Regions from separate parts of the Pseudomonas arabinosi genome, predicted to be linked through region 3. Evidence: riboswitches for the same ligand, from Rfam matches in the RefSeq annotation. Region 3 holds a riboswitch; each other region holds the start of a gene.

Region 1 (7,580 bases), 840 kb from region 3:
ATAGGGGCCATGCTCGCTACTTACAGAGCAAAAGCCGCCGTTCAACCCGCTCAGGCTTAGAGCGCTCATCTGCCCGTGATGAATTCTGCAGGCGAACAGACTGAACAGGACGCTGGCATACAGCACCCATGCAATCGATGATCGGTCATTGGGGACAGTTTTCATGGGCGGCGACTCCAGCACCGAATTTTTCAGGGGGAACAGTCGCTGAGGGAGACTAATTGCCGCAGCTCGGTCTATGACGCGATGGGGTGTTTAATCAGTGATGTTTACTTGATCAAACATCACTGATTTTTATTCTTCAGGTCATCAATTCATCTTGCTGTGATCAGGCATATTCAAAGCCCGCGCTGTGGCCTCAACCTTGACCGACTCCTTCTCGCCTTTGGCATTCTCTACCGTCAGCGTCAGCGGCACCTTGTCGCCTTCTTTGACCTGGCCAACCAAGTCGATCAGCATGATGTGAAAGTTGTGGGGATCCAGGGTGACCGCTTTGCCAGCAGGCAAGGCGACGAACTCTACCGGTTGCATGCTCATCACGTCGTTCTTCATGGTCGACTGGTGAACTTGCACGGTTTTAGCTACTGGTGACTGTGCACTGAGCAGCTTGCTGTCGCTACTTGCCGTGATAGTCATGAACGCACCGGTCGCCTGCTGCCCTGCGACTGTTGCGCGAACCCACGCGTCGTCTACCTGCGTCTGGGCTGACACCTGGCAAGCCAGCCCCAGCAGCGAAAACCCAAATACGATCTGTCTGACGCGTTGGGTGATGCTGGTTTGATTGTGAGTTGAGTTCATTAACAGACCTCCATGACGGTAAGCAAATCTTCCGCACACTCTTGTGCAGAAAGCGAGTGAGACAATCCAAGGCGTAGCGTTCCCCTGGAGTCATAAACATAGCTCGTCGCAGTATGGGACAAGGTATAAGTTGATCCGCTGGGGACTTTTTCGTAGAACACGCCGAACTCTTTGGCCGTAGCAGCCGTTTCTTCCAGTGTTCCGTAAAGTGCGACAAAGGATGGATCAAAGGTTTTGACGTAGGCATCGAGTACAGCTGGTGTATCCCGTTCGGGATCCAGCGTGATGAAGATGACCTGGAGGCGGTCGCCATCCTTGCCCATTAGTTTCTTGATTTTTACTGCGCGAGCCAAAGCAGTGGGGCAGATCGCTGGGCATTGGGTAAATCCGAAGAACACCATCGGCATCATGCCTCGATAGCTCGAGAGCATTCTCACATCGCCGTCAGTATCCTTTAACTTGAATGTGCGCCCCAGGATCTGATTGCTCAGATCTTTGCCGTATTTGTACGACAGTTCTCCTCGGGAATCGCAGCCAGTCAGGATGCCCATACCTAGCAGTCCTATGCCTGCAATCACCTTGCGGCGAGTCAACAAAACGCTCATGGATTAACGCCTTTTTGGATCGCCCATAGTCCAGTCAGCTGTATGGACGCATCATCTTTAAATGACCGCATGGTATCAAAATGAATGTAATCGATACCTTCCGACTGGACGATAGGTCAGACGTAACCCAAGTATGACTATTGAGCACATTTGTTCTGACCAACCGGAGGAGGGGCGAAAAGTCTAACGATGCCCGTCGCCTTTAATAACCTGCGACATTCTGGCGCAGGCATTGCCTTGAGTCCGCTAGAACATGTTTACCAAGTCTCCTGCGGCAGACTGTCGCAGATGGCTTTGTGAAACCTTGTGGGAAAAAGGCTTCTCGTATCGTGCGCAGGCCGTGCAAAACCCTTAATCTGCTGGCGCTTTGTGGTTTCACCGATTGGTGAATCAATAGGGAAGCAGGTACGCCCGTTGGCAATTCCTGCGCTGCCCCCGCAACTGTGAGCGGTTAGCTCTCTCGTCTATGCCACTGGCCTATAACGGCTGGGAAGGCGCGGGAGGGTGTCGAGCTGTGAGCCAGGAGACCTGCCACAAGTGCTGCCGATTATCCCGGCAGTTTCCAGACCCGCATCCCTCGGAGGGAGAACTGATGCATATCGAACCCGGCGTGCTCAATGCCGCAAAAGTGCTGTACGCCAACGCTGCTGCAATCGCTACTCTGGCGGCGTTTTCGCCGAAGCTGTTGCGCCCCGATAACCTGATTAAGACAGTGCTGGCCGCAGCCTTCTTTTCGGTTTTCATGGAGATTTTCCATTTGCCGGTCGGCGCTTCTGAATTGCATTTCGTTGGTGCTTCTGCCGTCTACATCATCTTCGGCTTTATCCCCACGCTGTTTGGTTTTGCCATTGGCCTGTTGTTGCAAGGATTGCTGTTCGAACCACAGGATCTGGTGCACCTGGGGGTCAACTCGTTGTCCTTGATGTTGCCGCTAATTGCCGCCCATGGCTTACTCGGTCGCCGCTTCTTCGACGTCGCGGGACGCAGCATTCGCTGGGCAGAAGTGGTCAAGTTTGATGCGCTGTATTACACCGGTGTGGTAGCGATGGTGGGCTTCTGGTTGTCCATGGGCGAAGAGCCAACCCCTCTGAGTAACTGGGCGCTGTTCGCCGTGTCTTACCTGCCGTTGGTGTTGTGCGAGCCGCTGTTCACCTGCCTGGTGGCGCGGACACTCAAACGCTATGCCGACAACGCCTTTGTCGAGCGTTTCACCTGTGTGAATTCCCTCAAAGTCGCGTAATTGAATCGTATCCCCATCGTCCAGTTAACTCTGGGCGGTGGGGTTGATCAACATCTTTCGATCTTCAACCCCGCGTGCTTCGGTGTTAATGTCGCCGCCATGAAACTGACCCTATCAGACCGCTCACTCGTTGCCTGGACGCTGTATTTCTGCGTCCTGTTCAATGTATTCGCCTGCGGTTTGGGGCATGGGCAGATGAGCGGGCTCGAACTCAATGGCGTCGGTGGTCAGTTCTGCTCCGCACTGGGCAGCAAGAGCCCGACCCAGAACACGGACTTCACTGACCAGTTAGCCGGTGGCTGGGCCGGTAGTCTTTCCTGCCCTATCTGTTCTGCGGTGACGTTGAGCATCGCTTTTCTGTTTTGTCTGACCTGGCTGCTGCGGATTGGACAAAAGCCGCGCCCTAGTCGCGAACTGCGCTGCAAGGCACCCCCTCGATATTCCTGGCCCTCGGCCAACCCTCGCGCTTCCCCCGAAGTTTGACACCTGCACGTGGCCGGCTTGTTTTGCCCGCTACTGCTTGTTTTTTCGTCGTCTGATTTACGTCAAGTTGTCGCTGATGTGACAACAGGTGGACGCCGTTCTATCGTCTCGGGAAGGAAGGCAGTATGTCTCGCGTTATTGATCATCCAAGTTGCAGATTCAGTTTTCTCGAAGGGATAACTTTCAGTTTTCCTGCATCCCATAAATCGGAAGCGACGATGGCATGGAGACTGGTATGCGATCTATAGCTATTCCTTCAGGGGCTTCGCGACTGGTCAGTAAGACGTCGCGCGTGAGCAGTCGTGGAGACTTCCTGTTGCCGTTTCCTGACTACCCCAGTAATGCACGCTGTTTTGTTCATCTGGATGCTCGGTTGCTGCCTTACTGGCATACGCTGTTCGATGTGTGTCCTGGGTTGCTCAAGCTAGATCCACCGGATGGCTTGAATATATTTCGCAGTTTCATGACGTGGGCATACCGTAATCATCCACCGCTGAATTGGACTTACTACTTGAGCGTCTGCCGCTGGTTGCTCACTTCGACCTACAACGCGCAAATCCACGAGGAGCACATCGATTCCTTCATGACAGCGGCAGCGGCCCGCTGGATAAATACTGACGATAGCCAGGCACGAGGGCTGGTACTGGCGTGGCAAGGTTCATCGATGAGGGTGTTTGACTGGAAAGTTGCACCTCGTTCTGTCACTGGCGTTGACCCTGAGCTGGAGGAGTTTCCACCGACGCCTTGGGACTTTGCCTGGTGTCCTTTGACAGGGAAAGGCGGCGCCGGATTTCGACGCTGGTTGCCCATCCCCGGATAATTTAGCTACGTCCAGTTGGCAGGATCGCTCGGCTGACGCGATCCTTACTTAGACATCCAGGCAATCACAGCTTTGTAGTCTTCGGCGCTGCAGTCCATGCACAGTCCCCGTGCCGGCATGGCGTTGAAGCCTTCGGTCACGTGTTTGACCAATACCTCGGTGCCTTGCTCCAGACGGGGGTTCCATGCCGCTTGATCACCTTTTTTGGGTGCCATGGGTAACTGGCCGCTATGGCACATGGTGCAGGCGCGGTTGAATACCGCTTCAGGCTCTTGGGCGGCATAAGCGGTAGAGAATGCGAGTAAACAGGCTGCTGCCAATACTTTCTTCACGGTTAACCTCATTGGGCATTTTTATAATCAGGCGGCGCCTTCGGAATGACAGAGTCCATCCGTGGCAAATGAGCATTGCCGACGGCATTCGCCGTTTGGCAGAAAGCACATCAGCAGGGCATTTTGAGTTTAGTGAGGGCGTATCGAGACCCCAAATGCGACAGGCCGCCGCACCAGGCGACCTAGCTAATAAGCCGTTGGCCGCTTGAGGGGGGCGAGCGTCGCCTGTGGCAGGTTGTCGCAGGTCAGTTTGTAAGTGGATGCATGCTACATTTAATGCCGACGCGGTGATTTCTCTTGGCAGGGTTAACGTCGTGTCATTGAGTGCAAGGCCTGAAAGGGTCTTGGCACTTTTCTTATTTCTAAGTACCCCACTCCTGCATCCGATATCGGCGACCATTTTTACTGAGTCTCCAACACACTCATCTCTAGCTTTTTCTTTGAAAACGCCTCAAAGAAAAGGCCCACAGCGTGGGCCTCCTTACACTTCAGCCGAGCTTACTGATCCAGATCACTTGCCCACGGTGAAGCCGTAATCGCCATCACTTTTGTGGGTGTCGACCGAAACGGCATGCCATTCAACCTTGTACTTTCCGGCTGTCAGCGGTTTTTCAGGTGTGACGATCAGAGCCTTTTGGTCGCCAGGGGCGGTTTCGATGCTTTTGACCGCAACTGCGGAGCCATCGCCAGTGATGGTCACTTTGGTGAACTTGGCTTCGACACCCTCTGAGAACACCAGGCGCAATTCTTGAGGTGCACTTACCGTGCTATCAGCAGCTGGTGTTTCACTCTTCAAGTGGGCATGGGCAAACACCGAGGTGGCAGTTGCAAAGGATGCAAGCAACGCTACGGAGGTCAGGATTTTTTTCGCAAAATGAGCTGGCATCTTTATTACCTCTGGTTAACGACGAGTAAAGGTTTGCTGCGAATTCGTAATCTCTATCGCTGAGGCTGATGGGCCCCAGCTGTTATCCACATCAGAAGTCCAGGGTAAGCCCAGCGTACAAAGCACGCCCATCACCTGGTGAGTGCAGGGATGTTTGGGCACCATCCGGGTCGTACCAAACGTATTCATAATAGCGGTTGGTGAGGTTTTTCAACTGTAGATCGACGCTCACTGAGTCGGTCACTTTGTAGGTGGCGCCGAGGTTCATCAGTACATATCCGCCATACGTCCCCTTGGTGTTTTCACGCTCCAGGTAGTAGTTAGTCTGGCCGTTCATCCAGGCAGTCAACTGCAAGGCAGGTGTCGCTTCATAGCTGATGCCGGCGTTGTAAAGGTGATGAGGGATATGGTCGATTTCCTGGCCTTTGCTGTTGGGCAAAGTGGAGCTTGGCTGGAGTATTTTCGAATACTGCCAAGAGTAGGCCATCCATATTTCAGTGCGTTCGTTAGGGTGCAGGTTCATCTGTAAGTCGTAACCCCAACGTCGGGTTTCACCAACGTTATCTGACTCACCGCTCGGGTCGTTCAGCCTGCGGCTGACCTCTCCGGAGGCCTCTTGCTGCCAATATGCGACTCGGCCATCGACCCAGTCAGCCGGCGTGAACTTGATACCTGTTTCCCAGCCTTCGTTGATCGACGGTGCCAGATCGGTGTCTCTGGGCGGTATCTTGTAGGCCGCCGCACCTGTACCAACTTGGAAAGTACGGCCCCAGTTGGCATAGAGGCTTGCCACGTCCCACGGCGAATAGACCACGCTGAGCTTAGGCTGTTTGATCAGGCCATAATCGTTGATGTCGTAATCCAGGCCGGTCATTTCGTTGGTGAAATCACCCTGGATTTTATCGACCCGATACGCCGGAACGATCTTCAGCGACTCGAAAGGTTTGATCTCGGCCTGGACGTACGCGCCGTAGGTGTCGAAACCGAACCGCTGGTCGCGGGTGGTTGCCAGGCGAGCACGGTCTTTGGTGCGATAGCGCTCACTCTTGTTCTGCTGCTGTTGTACGTCTGCGCCACCTTCCAAGGCGAAGTCATACAGCCAGCTGACTTCCGGTCGCCATGTCAGAGAGGTGAGGGCGCCATATTGGGTTTCGTAGGCATCACGTTCCTGTTGGGAGCTAGTGCGCCAATACTGCGTCCAGCGTCGGTCATCGAAGGTGTTGACGTAGGTCTTCGCCGACCAAGCGAGCGTATCGGCCAAGTCAGTATCGAAATGCAGGCTGACCTGATTCATGCGCCGCGTGCCTTTGTCCGTGGCGTTGTACCTGTTGGTCATGGTCGGATGATGACGGGCATCGTCTTCGGTCAAATAGCCTGGCTCCTGAGCCTCTGCTTCGTAGTGACGGGCAATCAGACCAATGCGGTAGCTGTCATCGTCGGGCGTATAGAACCACTTGCCAGACATCGAGTATCGGTCGGCTTCTGCATGATCCCGATAGCCGTCGGACTTTTGATAAGCGAAGAAGTAGTTTTGCGTCCAATTGCTGCTTTCGATGCCCTTGGCGAGTTGGGCTTCCTGGGTATTGAAGCTGCCGTAGCGAATGCGCGCCTTGCTGTAGTCGCCACCTGTGCGGGTCAGCATGTTGACGTTGCCAGCGATGTTGTTCAGGCCGTAACGGGCGTCACTGGTGCCGCGCACCACCTCGATGCTGTCGAGTTCGAGGGGGAAGATCATGTCCATGAACGGCATGTTGCCGTCATTGCTGTTGCTGGGAATTCCGTCGATCAGCAGTTTGACGGCATTCACCTCACCTTCGCCGTTGAAGCCACGAAAGGAGATCTTGCCGGATGTCGTGCCCTGATTGAACTCCGTGAGCATCACGCCTGGCGCGCGACTGAACAGCTCCCAGCTGTAGTTGACCGGCATCTTCTCGAGAATGTCTGCTCCCAAAATATCGACTGAGCTGAGCACGCTGCTGGTGCTCAAGGGGCCGCTGGCTATGCCCTGAACGTTCACGGTGCCTAGGGTCAGAGTTGAATCTTCGGTTTTACTGGCTTCGGCCAATGCCAAGGACAAAGGGCTTATTGCAAACAGGCCAAGCGACAACAACGGCCATAGTGATCGGGACACAGACAAAGGCTTTGCCTGAGGCAAAGTAAATGGAGCAGGCATAACGCACACTTCCTGATGACCAAGAAACTTCAAGGGCGTTTAGCGACCACGACAGGGCCGCTAAAAATTGGTAATGAAGACAACGCTGGACTTATGTCAGCGGTGTTGATGATCAGGCGAGGGGAGAAGCGCGCGGGCTCAGGCTGGGCCAACGAATCCTGGGATGCAGCGTTGGCAGTTCTGGATTGTCGAGAGACGTATCAGGCGCGTATCGCGGTAGGAAATGTCTGTAATAGTTAGAGG
Region 2 (7,580 bases), 890 kb from region 3:
GCTCGCGAAGGCGTCCTCAAGGTCAGGCGCAAACAGCGCGGCAATCGCCGATGGATTGGACGGAAAATAAAAGTGCACATACGAGGCAGTCATCCGCCCTTCGCGATAAACCGCCTCCGCCCCTCGCCCACCGTTCGGGCTCAATCCACGAGCAATCGGCTCAAGCTCGGTACTGGTCAGCGAATGGTGATAGGTGTGTCCGCGCAACGAACCTTCCGGCAACTCGACTGCCTGCAACGCCAACGCGGCCAGACGCTTTTGCATCACCGCATCACCGGCCAGCAAGCCGACCAATTCAGCGCGAGTGCCCTCGAGATCGGTCAGAGAGTCGAGCAGATACAGCATGCCGCCGCACTCGGCCAACAACGGCTTGCCCGCCGCATGGTGAGCACGGATGGCGGCCAGCATCGTGGTGTTCTGTGACAGCGCCACATGGTGCAATTCGGGATAACCGCCCGGCAGATAGAGGCTGTCTGCCTGCGGCAATTGCGTGTCACGGATTGGCGAGAAAAACGACAACTCGGCACCCATGGCTCGCAGCAAATCCAGGCTCGCGCCATAGGTGAAGGCAAACGCTTCGTCACGGGCCACGGCGATACGCACGCCGGCCAGCAACGGTTCTGTAGCGATCACATCGGGGGCGGCGAATTCCACCGCGGGTGGCAGCGCGACCTCGCAACTGCTGGCCAGCGCATCGGCCGCCGCATCGAGACGCAGATCAAGATCGTTCAACTCACTGGCCTGAACCAGACCGAGATGCCGACTCGGCAATTCGATGCCGGTTTCCCGGGACAAGGCGCCGTACCAGCGCAAGCCTTCAGTGAGGCTGCCTTCCAGTAATTGCGCGTGACGCAGGGTGCCGACGCGGTTGGCCAACACGCCAGCAAACGGCAAGTCCGGCTGATAGCGCGCCAGCCCCAGGGCCAGTGCGCCAAAGGTCTGGGCCATGGCGGTGCCGTCGATCACACCGAGCACCGGCACACCGAAGTGCCTCGCCAGATCAGCGCTGGACGGCGTGCCGTCGAACAGGCCCATGACGCCTTCGATGAGGATCAGATCGGCTTCGCCGGCGGCTTCCCACAACAGTCGACGACTTTCCTGCTCGCCGACCATCCACATGTCCAGTTGATAAACCGGTGCACCGCTGGCGCGCTCGAGAATCATCGGGTCGAGGAAGTCCGGGCCGCATTTGAACACGCGCACCTTGCGCCCCTGATTGCGATGCAAACGGGCCAGTGCGGCGGTGACGGTGGTCTTGCCCTGACCGGAGGCCGGCGCGGCAATCAATACCGCCGGGCATTGACGATGGCTATTCATAAAGTGCAGCTCACAACTCGACGCCTTTTTGCGCTTTGATCCCGGCCTGGAACGCGTGCTTGATCACGCCCATTTCGGTGACGGTGTCGGCCAGCTCGATCATCTCCGGCTTGGCGCCGCGACCGGTCACCACCACGTGCTGCATCGGCGGACGGGCCTGTAAGTCGCTGAGCACCTGATCGAGATCCAGATAACCGTGCTTGAGCGCAATGTTCAATTCATCCAGCACCACCAGGCCGATCGACGGGTCACGCAGCAATTCGCGGGACACCGCCCACGCGGCTTCAGCGGCGGCGATATCACGCTGGCGATCCTGGGTTTCCCAGGTGAAGCCCTCGCCCATCACATGAAAACGCACCTGTTCCGGGAAGCGCCGGAAGAACAGTTCTTCGCCGGTGCTGCTGCGCCCTTTAATGAACTGCACCACACCACACTGCATGCCGTGGCCCATGGACCGGGCGAGCATGCCGAAGGCCGAGCTGCTTTTGCCTTTGCCGTTGCCGGTCAGCACCAGCAGCAGGCCACATTCATTCGGGGAATTGGCGATGCGTTCGTCGATCACGGCTTTTTTGCGCAGCATGCGCGCCAGATGACGTTCGTCACGATCGGGGGTATCAGTCATGGGGGAGCTCTCCGTTGAGGCTGGATAACGGCGGGCAGGCACAAGAATAGACGGCAAAAAGCCTGGCATCGCCCACCGTGATGCCGCTGGATGGATCAGGCCGGTCTCCGGGCTCATGAGCGGCATTTTGCCTGGCTGCGCGCCTTCCCATGTCTACGACACAGTGGCTCAAGGCGCAGTCTTCACTCATTTACCGTTGCGGGGGCAGCGCCGGGATCGCGAGCCTTCATCAATTGAAGAGATCGCTCACCGGCTTCCCTGTTTCACTCTGTCGACCAAGGTCACAGAGCACCTGAAACAAGCCGCGAAGGTTAGAGGGTTGGGGATGGAGCGTCAATTGAAGACGGGCGGCCTGCGAGCGAATAACTGCCGTCGATCAATTATCTGACGCCAATCTTGTGCCACACTCTCAGCAGTGATATCAAAGAGCCACAATCTCACAATACAATAACAAGGGTGAGCCACATGCAAGGCATGATCATCAGCAATCCGAAGCTGGAATTCCTGCGCCCGGTGCTGGAACGCTGGTTTGACTGTATCGACCGCTACAACGCCGTGCGCGGCGATAACGACACGCCTTACTGGTTCGACGAAAAAGCCAACCTGAGCCTGCTTTCCGCCGCGGCCTGGATGGCGGAAATGGTCACGCTGCAACAAACACCGACCCGCAAACAGACCGAAGAAGGCGAACGCAATGGCCGCGCCGACCTGTTTATCGCAACCAGCGAAGAACGCGCTTACCTTCAGGCGACCCAGCGCTGGCCCCGCGTCAACAGCCTGAACCTGACTCAAGCATTGCTGGACATCACCAGCGACGCCAAACGCATCAGCTACGCCAGCGACCTGAAACTCGGCTGCCTGTTCGTCGCCCCGCAAAAAGCCCAACAAAGCGCCACCCCGGAAGAACTCCAGGACATGGTCGATGACCTGCAAAAGGAACACACCTGCGCGGTGGCCTGGTACTTCCCCTATGCCTATCGCAAGTTGCGCAACGAAGCCGGCAACTATCACCCCGGCATAGCCGTGCTGTTCAAGGAAGCCCGCGGCTGACCCGTTGAACCATCGCGCATCTGCGCTTCTCTATTGATTAGTCAATGCATTCATAGGGAAGATCAGCATGCGCAAGCCCCAGCTCGTTCTCGTCATCGTGCTCGCCGGAGGGCTTGCGGCCTGTGGTGAAACTGCCAGGCTGCAAGTCTCCGACGGCATCGGCCCATCACCCAAGCTGCCAGAACCGAATAAAACCCTGATCCCGACAGTGAACATCGCCCCGGCGATCGGCTGGCCGGACGGCACGAAACCCATCGCCGCGACAGGGACTCAGGTGGCGGCTTTTGCTGAAGGTCTCGATCACCCGCGCTGGCTCTACGTGCTGCCCAACGGCGACGTGCTGGTCGCCGAAACCAACGCACCACCCAAACCCGATGACGGCAAAGGCGTTCGTGGCTGGGTCATGGGCAAAGTCATGGGCCGTGCCGGTGCCGGCGTACCGAGCCCGAACCGCATCACGCTGCTGCGGGACAAGGACCACGACGGCATCGCCGAAGCCCGCACGGTGTTTCTGGAAAACCTCAACTCACCCTTCGGCATGACTCTGGTCGGCAATGACCTGTACGTCGCCGACACGGACCGCTTGCTGCGCTTCCACTATGAAAACGGCGAGACGGCGATCAAGTCGCAGCCGATGAAGGTGATCGACCTGCCGGGCGGTACGCTGAATCATCACTGGACCAAAAACGTCATCGCCAGCAAGGACGGCAGCAAGCTGTACGTCACGGTGGGCTCCAACAGCAACGTCGCCGAAAACGGCATGGACAAGGAAGAAGGTCGCGCGGCGATCTGGGAAGTGGATCGCGCCACCGGCAACCATCGCATCTTCGCCTCGGGGATTCGTAACCCAAACGGCCTGGCCTGGGAGCCTCGGAGCGGCGCACTGTGGACGGCAGTAAACGAGCGCGACGAAATCGGCAGTGATCTGGTGCCGGACTACATCACTTCTGTGAAGGACGGCGGGTTCTACGGCTGGCCTTACAGTTATTACGGTCAGCACGTCGACATCCGCGTGGAGCCGCAAAACCCCGACCTGGTGGCCAAGGCCATCGCGCCGGACTACGCGGTCGGCCCGCATACCGCCTCGTTGGGCCTGACGTTTGCTGAAGGCAACAGGCTGCCGGCGCAGTTCAAGGAAGGGGCATTCATCGGCCAGCACGGCTCGTGGAACCGTGAACCGCACAGCGGCTACAAAGTGATTTTCGTACCGTTCAGCGCAGGTAAACCGGCTGGACAGCCGATTGATGTGCTCACCGGCTTCCTCAACAACGAGGAAAAAGCCATGGGCCGTCCGGTAGGTGTGGTAATTGATCAGCAGGGTGATTTGTTGGTGGCCGATGACGTGGGCAACAAGGTGTGGCGCGTGTCGGCGGTTAAATAAATGTCGAACCGCACATAACCCATGTGGGATCAGCGTTTAGCGCTTGCGACAGAGTGTGAGGCCATCGCCTATCGGCAACAACGACAGGTCGACACGCGAATCATCTTTCAAGGCGCGATTGAGCGCCTGGATGGCTCGGGTGTCTTCGCTCTCGGGATTGTCCTCAAGCACCCGTCCGCTCCACAGCGTGTTATCAAACACCGCCAGCCCGCCGACGCGCAGCAGACGCAATGCGTGCTCCAGATAGCGCGGGTAGTTGGCTTTATCGGCATCGATGAAGATCAGGTCGAATGACGCTTGCTGGTCCAGCTGAGCCAGGGTTTCCAGTGCGGGTGCCAGACGCAGATCGATCCGCTCGGCAAGCCCCGCCTCCTGCCAGTAACGGCGCGCGGTGGCGTTGTAGTCACCGGGAATGTCACAGCAGGTCAGCGAACCGTCATCTGGCAATGCAGCCGCCATGCACAAGGCGCTGTAACCGGTGAAGGTGCCCACTTCCAGCAGACGCCTGGCGCCGGTGAGCTTCACCAATAGCGCGAGGAACTGACCTTGCTCGGGTGCCACCTGCCAGCGAGCCATGGGCAGCGCTTGCGTTTCGTCACGCAAACGCTTGAGCAACGGCGTTTCGCGCAGGGAAACGTCGAGCAGGTATTGATACAGGGAATCGTCTAGATTGAGCGTGCGAGCGGTCATGACAACCTCTGCCATTTAGGGATTGCGTGCCAAGTGCTCAGGTTGCAAGACGCGCTTGGCGCTCAGATAGGCTTTCTGCCAGTAAGCTTTGGACAAGCTATCGAGCTTCACCGTGCCGCCGGTGGCGGGCGCATGGACGAAACGACCTTCGCCGACGTAGATCCCGGCGTGACTGACCTGAGAACCGCCATTGGTGGCGAAGAAGATCAGGTCACCGGTTTGCAGGCCTTCCTTGCCCACACTGGCCGCCTGCATGCTGATCATCTCGCGCGTGGTACGCGGCAGAGAAATGCCGGTGACGTCACGGTAGACGTAACCGATCAGCCCGCTGCAATCGAAACCCGAATCCGGCGTGTTGCCACCCCAGCGATACGGCGTGCCCACCAGGCCGAGCGCGCGGAACAATACGTCTTCTGCCTCAGGGGAGAATGCTTGGGAGGAACTGAAAATAATGGGAGCGCGAACCACCGGCGCAGGAGGCGGTGTACGGCTGGCGCAGGCGCTGAGCAGCGCTGCGAAGAACATGATTGTGAGGCGGGCCGACATCGACATATGCAGAGCATCCTGATCTGGCTGCGGCTTTTTCTGCAGGGGGCGCAGAAAAGAAAACCGCCTGCGCAGGACGCAGGCGGTTTGCCATCAATAATAGATCAGGATTCTAGCTGCTACGTGGCAAACTTCAAGTAAGACTTTAAGTTCACCTTACAAAAAGTCCGCTTACTTGCGCGCCGTGACGATCGCCGGGGACGCAGTCGGTGCCATCGCAAGTGCGCGCTTGGCTTCGATGAAGGTTTTGCTCCAGTAGCTGTCGCCCAGGCTATCGATCCGGACACCACCGCTGCGGCGGCTGCTGGAATGAATGAACTGGTTGTCACCCAGGTAGATCCCGGCGTGACTGACGCGGCCGCGACGGCCATTGGTGGCGAAAAACAGCAAGTCGCCCGGCTCCAGTTTGCCGCGAGAAACCAGCGGGGCGTCGACGTTGATCATTTCGCGAGTGGAACGTGGCAGGTTCAGGCCGGCTTCTTCACGAAACAGGTAACCGATGAAGCCGCTGCAATCAAAGCCAGCTTCGGAGGTGCCGCCGAAACGGTAACGGGTACCGATCAGGGACATGCCGCGTTCGAGGATGCTGTCAGCCAGAACCGGAAGCTGGTACGACTTGCCGCCGGCGAAGTCTGCCAGTTCTTTTTCGGTGGCCGCTTCTTCCTGTTCAAGCGCTTGCTGATACAGAACGGAGGATTGGGCGGTAGCAGAATTTTTAACCTGCTGTTGTTGCTCTTGCTGGGACACTGGAGAGTGAGCAGCGCAACCGAACAACAGGGTGACGAGTGCGAGAGGCACGAGGGGTGCAAAGCGATTTAGCATGGGCACGACCGTGGCTGATAGTTCTAAAGAAGCCGAGACTATGCCTACTATCATCCTCATTTGCAAATTCAATCGAACTTTATGTGACTTCTTGGTTTCGCGTTTACATCTAAGCGCTTAAGCCCGTTTTAGACGTTCGCGCGGCCTGCAACCCTGCAGGAAAGCGGAATTCTTGACGCCTGAAATATGCCAAAACCCGCTACAGGCCTTGGCTTTACCAGCCCAGGGTTTCTTTCAGGAACGGAATGGTCAGCTTGCGTTGAGCTTGAAGGGAAGCCTGATCGAGACGCTCAAGCAGCTCGAAAAGTGCGCTCATGCTGCGCGTACCGCGGGTCAGGATAAAATGCCCGACTTCATCGGTCAGGTGTAATCCGCGACGAGAGGCGCGCAGTTGCAAGGCTCGCAATTTGTCTTCGTCGGAGAGCGGACGCATCTGAAAAATCAGCGCCAAGGTCAGACGGGATTTGAGGTCCGCCAGCTTCACCGGCAGTTCACGCGGGGATGTCGACGCGGCGATCAACAGGCGTCGGCCGCTGTCACGCAGACGGTTGAACAGATGGAACAGCGCCTCTTCCCAATCCGCCCGACCGGCCACCGCCTGCAAATCATCCAGGCAGACCAGTTCGTACTGTTCGAGGTTGTCGAGGATGGCGATGCCGCGATCAAGCAGCTCGGCCAACGGCAAATACACCGCCGGCTCCCCCAGTTGCTCGAAGCGCAGGCAGGCCGCCTGCAACAAGTGCGTACGCCCTACCCCGTCCTTGCCCCAGAGATAAATCAGGCTTTCGGTCCAGCCGGCGTCGGCTTCGCATAGCCGCTCGACATAGCCGAGTGCAGCGGCATTGGCGCCTGGATAGTAATTGATAAAGGTAGCGTCATCACGCAGACGCACACCTAGGGGCAGCTGAATCGGTTTCATGCTGACTGAACAGTTCCAAAGGAACCGTTAGTGGCCTCTGTGTAAAGTTTGCGAAGTTTATACCCGTGAGGCGGGTCGCACAATGCGACAGACCACAAGCAAAATCAAAGGTTTGCGTTAACGCACTGGTTTTATGACAGTTTCTTTGGCGGCGCATGTGACAGCCGCGCAAGGGATTCGGGTCAACCTGGCGACGCACCAGGCTGCCCGCGACGCGTGATCAGAGCCACTTA
Region 3 (7,580 bases):
TTCCAGAATGTCGGCGCCGGCATCCAGGTAGGCTTTCTCGATGGCGCCAATCACGTCCGGGCGTGTCAGGATCAATAGGTCGTTGTTGCCCTTGACGTCACTTGGCCAGTCGGCGAAGCGTTTGCCGCGGTAATCCTGCTCCTCGAGCTTGTAGCTCTGGATCATCGTGCCCATGCCGCCATCGAGAATCAGGATGCGCTCTTTGAGGGCGTGCTTGAGAGCTTGAAGGCGAACACTGCGATCGGACATTTGGACTACTCGGAAAGACCATGACGAAGGGGCGGGATAATAGCAAACCTGCGTGGTTTTAGAGCATGTCCCGGTTTTGCATGAATATCGCTCATGTTGGAGTGGGGTGCAGACCGGTAGAATCGCGGCGTTTTTTCATGATCGGGACCAGGGATATGTCTTTTCGCGTCATCAGCATGGTTTTGCTGTTTTTAAGCTGGGGCGCCGCCGCGCAGGATCCGGCCATTTCTTCTGCCATTTCCTACAGTCGCGACATCCAACCGATCTTCACCGAAAAGTGTGTGGCCTGCCATGCCTGCTATGACGCCGCCTGTCAGCTCAATCTGGGCAGTGGCGAAGGGGCTGCCCGTGGCGCGACCAAGATTGCGGTCTACGACGGCGAACGCCGCCAGGCTGCCGCGCCGACCCGGCTGTTTTATGACGCCTTCGGCAAACGTGACTGGCAGCAAAAGGACTTCTACTCGGTGCTCGACGCTCAGGGCAGTCAGGCCGCGTTGATGGCGCGGATGCTTGAGCTGGGCCACAAAACGCCTTTGCAACCCAACGCCAGGTTGCCGGAGGACATCGTCCTTGGACTGAACCGGGAAAACACGTGCGCGATGCCAGCCGAATTCGACGGCTACGCCAAATCACATCCCCAAGAGGGCATGCCGCTGGCGGTCACCGGCCTGACCGACCAGCAGTACCAGACGCTGCAACGCTGGCTGGCGTCCGGCGCGCCGATTGACGAGCAAGGCCTTGCGCCGAGCGCCAAAGAAGCGTTGCAGGTGGTGCAATGGGAAAACCTGCTCAACGCACCGGGCGCACGGCAAAGCCTGGTGGGGCGCTGGTTGTTCGAGCATTGGTTTCTCGCTCATCTCTATTTCAAGGACGGCGAGCCGGGGCATTTCTTTCAGTGGGTACGTTCGCGCACGCCGACCGGCCAGCCTATCGACTTGATCAATACACGCCGCCCGAATGACGATCCGGGCACTCAGGTGTATTACCGCTTGTGGCCGGTGCAAGGCGTGATAGTGCACAAGACCCACATCACCTACCCGTTGAGCGCGGCGAAGATGGCTCGGATCAAAAGCCTCTTCTATAACGGCAACTGGCAGGTCAACGCCTTGCCGGGCTACGGCCCGGAGCGTCGGGCCAATCCGTTCACCACGTTCGAGGCCATCCCGGCCCAGGCGCGCTATCAGTTCATGCTCGATAACGCCGAATATTTCGTTCGTACGTTTATTCGCGGCCCGGTGTGCCGTGGCCAGATCGCCACCGACGTGATCCGCGATAACTTCTGGGCACTGTTCCAGGCGCCTGAGCACGACCTCTACATCATCGATCCAAAGTATCGCGGCCAGGCCACGCCGTTGCTGGCGATGCCGGGGCAGAACGACGATGTCGGCAGCATCCTGAGCCTGTGGCATGACTACCGCGACAAGCGTAACGAGTACGAGGCGCTGCGCCGTGACAGTTACGCCGATGCGTCGGCGCCGAGCTGGTCGACCTTGTGGGCCGGCAACGATAACGCCTTGCTGACGATCTTCCGGCATTTCGACAGTGCCTCGGTGAACAAAGGCCTGATCGGTGACGTGCCGCAAACGATGTGGCTGTTCGACTTCCCGCTGCTGGAGCGCACGTATTACCAGTTGGCGGTCAACTTCGACGTGTTCGGCAATGTCTCCCATCAGGCGCAAACCCGGCTGTATTTCGACCTGATCCGCAACGGCGCCGAGCAGAATTTCCTGCGCCTGATGCCGGCCGATTCGCGCGACGACTACCTCGACGACTGGTACCAGAGCGGCGGCAAATTCAAGATGTGGCTGGATTACGAGGCCATCGACAATGACAAAGAGACGGCGCTGGTACTGGACGAAAAGGACCCGAAACGCGATTTCGCCATGCAGTTGCTGGCCCGTTACGGCGACCTCAACGCCAAGCCGGATCCAATCAACCGTTGTGACGGCGCTTATTGCTCACGGCCGAACATCGATCTGGCCCTGCAGAGCGCCGAACAGGCGTTGAGTCGCCTGACTTCGCGTCCGGCGGCCGGGTTGAAGGTTATCGATCAGTTGCCGGAAGCGACCCTGCTGCGCATCGAAACCGCGAGCGGCAAGCGCGAGGTTTACAGCCTGCTGCGCAACCGCGCGCACAGTAACGTCGCGTTCCTGCTCGGTGAATCCCGGCGTTATCAACCGGGGCTCGACACGATCACCATTTTTCCGGGCGTGCTCAGCAGCTATCCGAACTTCATGTTCAATATCCCGGCCGAGCAAGTGCCTGAGTTCGTGTACGAGATGGAAAACGCCAAAGACGCCAATCGCTTCGAGAAAATCGTCGAGCGCTGGGGCATTCGCCGCAGCCATCCGCAGTTCTGGTTCTACTTCCATGACCTGAGCCGGTACGTCCACGAGACTGATCCGGTGGAAGAGGGCGTGCTGGACATGAACCGGTACGAGAATCTTTGAGTCCGACCGCTTCCTCCTGTAGGCGTGAGCCTGCTCGCGATAGCATCCTTACAGTCAGCATCGATTTTGCTGAACTGACGCCATCGCGAGCAGGCTCACTCCTACAGGGGATCTCCGTTTCTTTCCCGACAAAAATACTAGGACTTTGTGCGGCGCGATGATTGGCGTAAACTGCGCCCAAGCCTGCGAGGAGTTTCCATGACCGCTATTACCATTACCGACGCCGCCCACGATTATCTGGCTGATCTGCTCTCCAAGCAGAACACCCCAGGCATCGGCATCCGCGTCTTTATCACCCAGCCTGGCACCCAGTACGCCGAAACCTGCATTGCTTATTGCAAGCCGGGCGAAGAAAAACCTGAAGACACGGCGCTGGGGCTGAAAAGCTTCACTGCTTACATCGACTCGTTCAGCGAAGCCTTCCTGGACGATGCGGTGGTCGACTACGCCACCGACCGCATGGGCGGCCAGCTGACCATCAAGGCGCCAAACGCCAAAGTACCGATGGTCAATGCCGACAGCCCGATCAACGAGCGTATCAACTATTACCTGCAAACCGAGATCAACCCGGGGCTGGCCAGCCACGGCGGCCAGGTCAGCCTGATCGATGTGGTCGAAGACGGCATCGCCGTGCTGAAGTTCGGCGGTGGCTGCCAGGGCTGCGGCCAGGCAGACGTCACCTTGCGCGAAGGCATCGAGCGCACCTTGCTCGAGCGCATTCCCGAGCTCAAGGGCGTTCGTGACGTCACCGACCACACGCAGAAAGAAAACGCCTACTACTAAGTAAGGTGTTCGCTGCAGACATAAAAAAACGGCGCCCCGTGAGCGCCGTTTTTTTTGATCGTTCCCACGCTCAGGGCCGATACAAATGCGCATGCCCCGCGCGGTACAGCGATGACTCACTGAAGTGATCACTGCCCAAAACCCGGCCCACCAAAATCAACGCCGTGCGCCGAAACCCCTTGGCTTCAACCTTCGCGGCAATGTCTTCAAGCGTCCCCACCACCCAGTCCTGATCCGGCCAGGTCGCCCGGTGAATCACCGCAATCGGGCAATCCGCGCCGTAATGCGGCAGCAATTCGGCCAGGATCTTCTCCAGATGATTGACCCCCAGATGAATCGCCATGGTTGCCCCGTGCTGCGCCAGGCTGCCGAGCTCCTCGCCGGCGGGCATCGCGGTTTTGTCGGCATAGCGGGTCAGGATCACGCTCTGCGATACGTCAGGTAACGTCAGTTCGGCGCCCAACAGTGCCGCGCAGGCCGCCGTGGCCGTGACACCGGGAATGATTTCAAACGGGATGTCGAGTTCACGCAAGTAGCGAATCTGCTCGCCAATCGCACCGTAAAGACTCGGATCGCCGGAGTGCACCCGGGCCACGTCCTGACCCTTGGCATGGGCGGATTTGATCAGCTCGATGATCTGTTCCAGGTGCAGTTCGGCGCTGTTGACTACCTGATAGGCGCGATGGCCTTCCAGCACGGCGGCGGGCACCAGGGAGCCGGCATAGATGATCACCGGGCAGCTGCGAATCAGCCGTTGGCCTTTGACGGTAATCAGTTCCGGGTCGCCGGGACCTGCGCCAATGAAGTAGACGGTCATCGTCGGTTCCTGTGAAGAAAAAGGGGCTGGGCAAGGCTTCAGATGAAGATTGCTCATGATCGAAGGCGAGGATTATCGAGGATTTTAGGCGGCGCCGGCCAATGCCAAGGTGGCCTGGGCATATTTTTGTCGTGAAATCAGTAGTTTTGCCGGTGCCTGGGTCAGTTGTTCGGCCAGCGCCAGGGCGGCACTTTCCGCTACGCCGTAGCAGCCGGTGCGTTCGAACGCGATGTCCGAGCGGTGGCTGAGTTGCGGTTGATAGCCGGCCAATTGTTCGCTGCTGAAGTACATCAGGGGCAGCGCGAGTTGTTCGGCCAATTCGATCAAGCCCGGCTCTTCGCGCTTCAGGTCGATGCTGGCCAGGGCCTTGATCTGGTGAAGTCCGATTTTATGAGCCTGTAACGCCTGATCGAGCAGCGCCCGCAGCGTGCTGACGGGGCAGCCGCGCTGGCAGCCCAGGCCGACCACTAACGTCGGCGCTGTGCTGATCTCAGTCATGCGTGGTATTGACCATCGCTTTTGCGGCGGAACAACCAGGCACTGATCAGGCCCAGGGCCAGCCAGAATGCCACGTTGGTCAGCTGCGAAGCGATTTTGAACTGAGCTTCCAGGGCTTGCGGAGCCAGCATCGAGTGGACTTCCGGTTGTGGTGCGCCGATCACGTGAGGAACGGCCAGGATTGCCACACCGAGCACTTTCATCAGCCAGTGACGACTGAACACGATCAATGCAATGCCGACCGCGGTGGAGGCGGCCGTGCCGATCCACCAGATCTGCCGTTGCGCCAAATCAGCCGCGGCAGTGCCCGGCAGCTCGGGCGGCAGACCGAGGGTCGGTGCCAGCACGAACGTTGCGTAACCGGCCAGGCCCCAAAGCAGGCCTTGGGAGGTTTTGGTCGGTGCGCGCAAGGTATAGAGGCCGGCGAGCATCAAGGCGAAACCGACAGCGACCACAAGGTTGCCACCTGTGGTGGACAGCACACGCTGCCAGCCATCTTCCGGTTCCCAGGCTTCAGCATCGTGAGTGTGAGCGGCGACAGCACCTGCGGCGTGTTCGTGGACTTCAACAGCAGCCGGCTCGGATTTTTCGTAGGTCTCGGCCTGCAAAATCAGCGGAGCCACCCAGAAGCTTTGCAGCAGGGTCAGCAGCAGGGCGGCCAGAAGCCCGGTGAACCCCGCGGTTTGCGCAATACGCTTGATCATGTCGGCAGGTCTCAATGGCACGGGAATGCAGAGCTGTGGCGGGTATCGTGAGCGGCGTTGTGCACCGCTTCGATGTGCGAGAAACCGGCGAAATACACAAGGCACGCACCCAGGATCGACGCACACGCGGCGGCGGTCAGGCGTTGAGTCAGGGTATTGGTGGTGCTGGCGGTGCTCTTATCGGTGTTGCTGCCGGTGCTGCTGATAATCGACATGGCGCTTCCCTCTGGTCTGTCAGCGGGTGATTTAGAGCGCATGGAAGACCCCTGCGAGTCGGGCACGCAGAGGTTCAAACAGCGCCCGCCCACCGCGGGTTTGTTATTCAGTGATCGTAATGGTCACTTTGTGTTGCGGGCCGGTCTCCGGGCTCACGAGGGGTCTTGGCTTTCGCCTTGACCTGCAAGCATCACCTTCCCATGCCGAACTGCTGGCACAGTGGATCTGACGCTTCGCTCGCTTACCGTTGCGGGGGCAGCACCGGACTGACATGACTTTAGAGTAAAGCACATGATTCACCGGTTTCCCGTTTCACCCTGTGAAGGGCACCCGTAACAAGGCGTGTAGGAGAGCATGGGCGGGGGCGGGGAGTCAATTGGCAAGGGTTCTCAGTTGGAAACCGCGGCGCTCCCTTCGCGAGCAAGCCCGCTCCCACAGTTGACCGCGTTCCAATGTGGGAGCGAGCTTGCTCGCGATGGGGCCGGTGCGGACACTACAAGACATTGACCCGCCCCCACACGATGCGTAGCCTTGCGCTTTCGAGGTTCTTCGGCGTCTGCCGAAGCTAAGAAGGGAACGCGGTCGATGCCGCGGCTGCCCCCGCAACTGTGAACGGTGATGTTCGCTGCCACGCCACTGCAAACCCTGTGCAACGGGTTCGCGGGAAGGCGCAGCGAATGCCAGGCCCACAAGCCCGGCACACCGTCAGCCAGGAGACCTGCCTCGACACAGATTCTCACTACAACCGGGCGGGGTGATCCGGTGGCGAAATCTTCCGCGCGCCTATGCAGCAGCGGTCGTCGTCCCGTATGCCCGCCACCTTGCCAAAGGGCATCCGATGAAAACACTGGCCAAACTCCCCGTCACCATCGTTACCGGCTTCCTCGGCTCGGGCAAAACCACCTTGCTGCGGCACATGCTCGACAACGCTCAGGGCCGTCGCATTGCGGTGATCGTCAACGAGTTCGGCGAGCTGGGCATCGACGGCGAAATCCTCAAGCAGTGCTCCATCGGTTGCACTGAAGAAGAAGCCAACGGCCGCGTCTACGAACTGGCCAACGGCTGCCTGTGCTGCACCGTTCAAGAAGAATTCTTCCCGGTGATGCGCGAATTGGTCGCCCGTCGCGGCGACCTCGACCACATCCTCATCGAAACCTCGGGCCTGGCCCTGCCAAAACCGCTGGTGCAAGCCTTCCAGTGGCCTGAAATCCGCAGCGCCTGCACCGTTGATGCGGTGATCACCGTGGTCGACAGCCCAGCGGTTGCCGCCGGCACCTTCGCGGCTTTCCCGGACCAGGTCGATGCCCAGCGCAAACTCGACCCCAACCTGGACCACGAATCGCCGTTGCACGAGCTGTTCGCCGACCAACTGGCCAGCGCCGACCTGGTGATCCTCAACAAGGCCGACCTGATCAGCCCTGAAGACCTGGCCCGTGTGCGCCTGGAAGTCGCTGAAGAACTGCCGCCAGCGGTGAAAATCATCGAAGCCAGCAGCGGTCGTCTGCCACTGGACGTGCTGATCGGCCTCGGTGCCGGCTCTGAAGAACACATCGACAGCCGTCACAGCCATCACGATCACCACCATGAAGGCGAAGATGATCACGATCACGATGCCTTCGACTCCATCTCCATCGAACTGCCGCAAGCCGACGAAAGCCTGCTGCTGGACGCGCTGACCCAACTGGTGGTCCAGCACGGCATCCTGCGTGTCAAAGGTTTCGCGGCGATCCCGAACAAACCGATGCGCCTGCTGATCCAGGGCGTGGGCACGCGTTTCGACAAGCACTTCGACCGTCAGTGGGGCGCCGATGAAGCGCGCACCACGCGTCTGGTGTTGATCGGCCAGGAACTGGACGCCGCGCT

Evidence for each region. A riboswitch is a leader RNA that binds a small molecule or an ion and turns the genes downstream of it on or off. The one in region 3 is predicted to bind cobalamin.
Region 1: another riboswitch for cobalamin. It lies ahead of ACMXYJ_RS18360 (energy-coupling factor ABC transporter permease); the one in region 3 lies ahead of ACMXYJ_RS14605 (CbtB domain-containing protein).
Region 2: another riboswitch for cobalamin. It lies ahead of cobO (cob(I)yrinic acid a,c-diamide adenosyltransferase); the one in region 3 lies ahead of ACMXYJ_RS14605 (CbtB domain-containing protein).

What each region holds. Positions count from the first base shown of each region.
Region 1 is NZ_CP180480.1:3,939,763-3,947,342, forward strand. Features, by position in the region: gene ACMXYJ_RS18345 (DUF2946 domain-containing protein) at 1-165, opposite strand, end outside; gene ACMXYJ_RS18350 (copper chaperone PCu(A)C) at 310-798, opposite strand; gene ACMXYJ_RS18355 (SCO family protein) at 798-1,403, opposite strand; cobalamin riboswitch at 1,756-1,953, shown strand; gene ACMXYJ_RS18360 (energy-coupling factor ABC transporter permease) at 1,996-2,643, shown strand; gene ACMXYJ_RS18365 (DUF2946 domain-containing protein) at 2,743-3,126, shown strand; gene ACMXYJ_RS18370 (putative natural product biosynthesis protein) at 3,362-3,946, shown strand; gene ACMXYJ_RS18375 (c-type cytochrome) at 3,991-4,278, opposite strand; gene copC (copper homeostasis periplasmic binding protein CopC) at 4,790-5,164, opposite strand; gene ACMXYJ_RS18385 (TonB-dependent receptor) at 5,256-7,337, opposite strand; gene ACMXYJ_RS18390 (DUF2946 domain-containing protein) at 7,450-7,580, opposite strand, start outside.
Region 2 is NZ_CP180480.1:2,208,373-2,215,952, reverse strand. Features, by position in the region: gene ACMXYJ_RS10360 (cobyrinate a,c-diamide synthase) at 1-1,317, opposite strand, end outside; gene cobO (cob(I)yrinic acid a,c-diamide adenosyltransferase) at 1,328-1,939, opposite strand; cobalamin riboswitch at 2,021-2,250, opposite strand; gene ACMXYJ_RS10350 (hypothetical protein) at 2,405-2,989, shown strand; gene ACMXYJ_RS10345 (PQQ-dependent sugar dehydrogenase) at 3,057-4,370, shown strand; gene ACMXYJ_RS10340 (O-methyltransferase) at 4,407-5,060, opposite strand; gene ACMXYJ_RS10335 (C40 family peptidase) at 5,076-5,612, opposite strand; gene ACMXYJ_RS10330 (C40 family peptidase) at 5,778-6,428, opposite strand; gene hda (DnaA regulatory inactivator Hda) at 6,643-7,347, opposite strand; gene ACMXYJ_RS10320 (AI-2E family transporter) at 7,578-7,580, opposite strand, start outside.
Region 3 is NZ_CP180480.1:3,098,407-3,105,986, forward strand. Features, by position in the region: gene metH (methionine synthase) at 1-249, opposite strand, end outside; gene ACMXYJ_RS14580 (fatty acid cis/trans isomerase) at 405-2,699, shown strand; gene nfuA (Fe-S biogenesis protein NfuA) at 2,898-3,482, shown strand; gene cobM (precorrin-4 C(11)-methyltransferase) at 3,553-4,299, opposite strand; gene ACMXYJ_RS14595 (cobalamin biosynthesis protein) at 4,384-4,797, opposite strand; gene ACMXYJ_RS14600 (CbtA family protein) at 4,794-5,501, opposite strand; gene ACMXYJ_RS14605 (CbtB domain-containing protein) at 5,513-5,716, opposite strand; cobalamin riboswitch at 5,838-6,066, opposite strand; cobalamin riboswitch at 6,243-6,457, shown strand; gene cobW (cobalamin biosynthesis protein CobW) at 6,556-7,580, shown strand, end outside.